One region of the Mesorhizobium sp. NZP2234 genome, then DNA from elsewhere that is predicted to be linked to it. Evidence: riboswitches for the same ligand, from Rfam matches in the RefSeq annotation. Region 1 holds a riboswitch; the other holds the start of a gene.
The links. A riboswitch is a leader RNA that binds a small molecule or an ion and turns the genes downstream of it on or off. The one in region 1 is predicted to bind cobalamin.
Positions count from the first base shown of each region.

Region 2: it holds a riboswitch for cobalamin, as region 1 does, so the genes downstream of both, metE (5-methyltetrahydropteroyltriglutamate--homocysteine S-methyltransferase) here and EB230_RS17745 (CbtB domain-containing protein) in region 1, are expected to answer to the same signal.

Region 1 is NZ_CP033364.1:3,590,296-3,592,491, forward strand. Features, by position in the region: gene EB230_RS17740 (aromatic ring-hydroxylating dioxygenase subunit alpha) at 1-858, opposite strand, end outside; cobalamin riboswitch at 1,003-1,201, shown strand; gene EB230_RS17745 (CbtB domain-containing protein) at 1,237-1,416, shown strand; gene EB230_RS17750 (CbtA family protein) at 1,432-2,196, shown strand, end outside.
Region 2 is NZ_CP033364.1:6,388,566-6,390,761, reverse strand. Features, by position in the region: partial or broken gene metE (5-methyltetrahydropteroyltriglutamate--homocysteine S-methyltransferase) at 1-955, opposite strand, end outside; cobalamin riboswitch at 1,047-1,247, opposite strand; partial or broken gene EB230_RS30830 (cytochrome) at 1,523-1,777, opposite strand; gene EB230_RS30825 (cytochrome P450) at 1,783-2,196, opposite strand, start outside.

The sequences.
Region 1 (2,196 bases):
GGTGGCGTAGGTCTGGCCGGCGGCGCGTTCGGCTGGCGTCAATCCCGAGAAGACCGGCCCATGGGTCTTGCCGTCGCTAGACCAGGTTTCGGCGCCAGCCCGCAGGCCACCGGAAAACTCCGGCGCGTCATTGTCGGCGTGGCGGGTCCATTCGGGGTCGTCATGCCGGCTCATCAGGCCGCGGCCATAGATCGGCACCAGCCGCGACAGGTCCTTGTGGACGCCCGGACAATGCAGGCACTCGTTGAAGTTCTCCCAAAAGATCTTCCAGTTGCAGTGCATCACCTTGCGCAGCACATGGCCTGCCACCAGCGTTTCCAGTGGCCAATTGCCGAGATTGCCGGAGGCGGGGTCGAAGGATGCCTGCGCCGAGCCGGCCGCATCTTCCTGCAAATTGATGAACACGAAGCCGCGCCAAACCGAGAGCGCGACGCGATAGAGCGGATGGTCGGCCTTGTCGAAGCCGTCCGGCAATGATTTCGACGGCACGCGCACGAGGTCGCCGCGCAGCGAATAGGACCAGGCATGATAGGGGCAGGTGATCAGCCGCGCCTTCAGCCGGCCCTCGCTCTCCTGGCAAAGCTGCGAGCCGCGATGCCGGCACGTGTTGTGGAAGGCACGCAACGCGCCGGTGTCGTCGCGCAGAACGATGATGTCCTGCGTGCCGATGCGGAATCGGCGAAAGGCCAGCGGCTGGGCCAGATCGGCCTCGCGGCAGACCAGCAGCCAGTTCTTGTACCAGATGGCATCGAGGTCCAGTTGATAGGCCGCTGCGTCCCAATAGGCCGATGAGGGCAGGGTGGGTTCGGTCTGGGTCAGGCCGTTATAGGGATCGCGCTCGCTGGCAATGGGCTGCATGGCTGGCTTCCTGTGAAGTGGCCAGCCGACACCCGGCCAGCATAATTGTCAATTGTGGCGCCGATGACCGCTGATGTTGCCGGCATGGCGTAATCGCGCTGGTTACCGGCGGAATTTGGTTTGCCGGAGGCGGTGATTCTGCCTATAGTCGCTGATGTCGTCGGTTCCATTTTGGAGCCAAGAGGGAATGCGGTGCGGGCTGACTTGTTGCCCAATGCCGTTGCTGCCCCCGCAACTGTGTGCGGTAGTCCTCTCCATATGCCACTGAAGATTTGTCTTCGGGAAGGTGGGGAAGGGCGCTGATCCGTGAGCCAGGAGACCTGCCGGCGACAGGAAACTGACTTCGATGCCCTCGGGTGGAGGGTGAAAGGACAAGACATGACTACCGCTTCCGTCTCCCTCGGCGCTTCCGTCTCCTCGCAGTCGCGCTTCATGCAGCTGGCGCTCGCCGCGCTGCTCGGCACCTTCATCATCGGCTTCGTCGGCTTCTCGCATATCGATGCGGTCCACAATGCCGGTCATGACAACCGGCATTCGATGGCGTTTCCCTGCCACTGACGAGGACCTGACATCATGAATCTGTTTCGCAACGTCGTGTTCATCGCGGCGATCGCGGGGCTCGTGGCCGGCGTCGTTCTCGCCTGCATGCAGGCCTATGCCACCGTGCCGCTGATCCTCAAGGCGGAAGTCTACGAACAGGCCGAAGGCGGCCACAGCCATGACCATGCCGCGGCACCCGCGGCCTCGGCTGATGCCGCCAGCGGCAACGCAATGAGTTCCGCCGCGCCAGCGGCATCGAATGCCATGAGCGCCGCCGCCCCGGCTCCGGCCGCAGCGGCAGCTCCGGCCGAGGACGAGGGCTGGGCGCCGGCCGACGGCTTCGAACGTTTTGCCTTCAACGTGGTGTCCAACGTCGTCACCGGCATCGGCTTCGCGCTGATCCTGGTCGCTGTTTCGGAATTCGCCGGCGGCATCGGCAACTGGCGCCAGGGCGTGTTCTGGGGCCTGGCCGGCTTTGCCGTGTTCACACTGGCGCCCGGCCTCGGCCTGCCGCCGGAACTGCCGGCCATGCCGGCGGCCGACCTCACGCAGCGCCAGATCTGGTGGGTGGCGACGGTGATCGCGACCGCCATCGGGCTTGGCCTGATCGCGTTCCGCAAGTCGCTGCCGCTTGCCATCCTTGCGGTGCTGCTGATCGTGGCGCCGCATATCGTCGGGGCGCCGCAGCCCGACAGCTTCGAGACACCGATCCCGGAAGGCCTGCACCACCAGTTCGTGGTGGCGGTGACGCTGACCAATCTGGTGTTCTGGCTGGTGCTTGGCGCTGTCGTCGGCGTT
Region 2 (2,196 bases), 2.8 Mb from region 1:
GCGCCAGACGTTGCGGCCGTCGATCACCCGAGCGAGAGCACAAGGTCCTTCCGCGCGAGCCGGCCGACGGTCTCCAACTGCTCTGGAGCGCGCACGAGATCGACGTGCAGTCCCGCCACGGGCAGAGAAATCGCGGTCTCGAGGTTGTCTCCCAGCGATCCGAAATAGGTAGCGACCATGATCTTCAACTCGGGTGCTGCTTTCGCCAGCCGGCAGTAGGCGAATTGGAGCGCATCCCGTTCGTTGGGAATCAGATCCAGCACGAGCGCCGGCTCATCGATCTGTACCCAATCGGCTCCCGCGAGCTTCAGCCTCCGCAGGAGCTCCTCGTAGACGGCCAGCAGCCGTGGCAGGAGCGCGATAGGGTTGAAACCTTCCTCAGGTGACTTCGCCAACTTGAGAAACGTAACCGGTCCAAGCAGGACCGGGCGCGTGTGGATGCCGAGCACCTTGGCCTCGAGGAAATGATCGACCGGTTTCGCCGACGAGAGGGCAAAGGTCTGCTCGTCCGTGAGTTCCGGCACAATGTAGTGATAGTTGGTGTCGAGCCATTTGGTCATTTCCATTGCGGCAAGGCCATGCCCGTTGGCCGCATGCTTGTCACCGGCATGTCCACAATCCGCGGCCTGACCTTGGTTGCCGCGCGCCATGGCGAAATAGGTATCGAGTGGGACCTCGCCGTCAGTCCAAGCGTATCGTGCCGGCACGGCGCCGACCATGGTGACGGTGTCGAGCACATGGTCGTAAAGCGAGAAATCGTTGGACGGGATTTTCGACACGCCGTGATCGTGCTGCTCCCTCCAGCTAGCCTCGCGTAGGCCTTCGCCGTCGCGAGCAGGTCCTCAGCGGGAGATTTTCCGGACCAGTAGCTTTCAAGCGCGAATTTCAGTTCCCGCCGTCGACCGATACGCGGCACGCCGAGCGTTGCCACAGGAATTTGTTGAGAGACAGTCATGCCATACCCCGATGGTTGGGGCGTGGGGACAAGGAACGCGCGAGTAGGCGGCACGAAGCCGGGCTACCGCGACCACCGAGACACCCCGCCCGTGGACGTTGTTCGTCGTGGCTGGTCTCCTGGCTCGCGGGTCAAAGCCTCTGCCCGTCTTCCCGAGGCCGTTCGCCTCAGTGACATCAATGGGCTTGGCTCGCCGCTAACAGTTGCGGGGGCAGCGCCGGCATCGCACCGGCTTCCCTCTTAGCTCCGCTACGGCAGTGCCGCGCGGAGAACCACGACATGCGCACAATCACAGCCGCTTCGCTCCTTGTCAATACCATATAACGAGATGTTTATGTGATGATGCGAATGATGCCCTTGCGCTGATCGGTCTCTTTCGCCCAAAGCCGCGTACGATCCGGCCTCTCATCAGTGCAGGCTCGGAGAGGTCCTGGTCCCCATCGGCGACGCCGGATCAGATCGAGGTCGCCGGGCTCAAGGGCGTAAAGTCGGGCCAGGTCTTCACGGTCCGCCCGGAATCCCGGTAGTTGTTCCCCGCTCGGCTTCGCTCAGCGTGCTTGCGCATTCGCCCATCAGCGCGCTGATGACCATGGCCGGAAGCGGAAAGGAGAGGTGGCGCCTCAGGTCGGCGGGCTGGGGCTGGGCCGCCAGCGTGTCGAACGATTGCGCGGCGATCGCCTCGACCTGCTGCGCGAGCAGCTTCGCGCTGCGGTTGCTGAAGGCCGGCGCCACGAGCGTGCGTAACCGGGCATGCTCGCCCCCCTCGTGCGAGACCAGCCATCCCGGCGAACCGAGAATCACCGAATCCGGGGTGAATGCCGCACTCGCTAAGCGACGGAAGCGCGGAAGGTGACCGGCAGGCGTTGCGGGCAGCGAATGATGTAAGACGGCATGTAGACGACGTCCTCCGCGGCGATGGTCAGCGCCAGATCCTCCAGCCGCCCGAACAGCGCGGGGAAGGCGCAGCGCAATTCCAGGCGCGCCAGCGCAGCGCCCAGGCAGGAATGCGGCCCCTCGCCGAACGACAGGTGCGGGTTGTGCCGCCGGGTGACATCGAACCTGTCGGCGCCGGGACCGAAGGCCTTTTCGTCCCGGTTCGCCGCATGGAACGCCATCAGGACGGCATCGCCGCGGCGGACCATGCATCCGTCGATCTCCACGTCCTGGGTGGCATAGCGGAACGGCAGATTGGCCGCTGAGCTGCCCCAGCGCAGGATCTCCTCGATCGCCTGTGACCACGG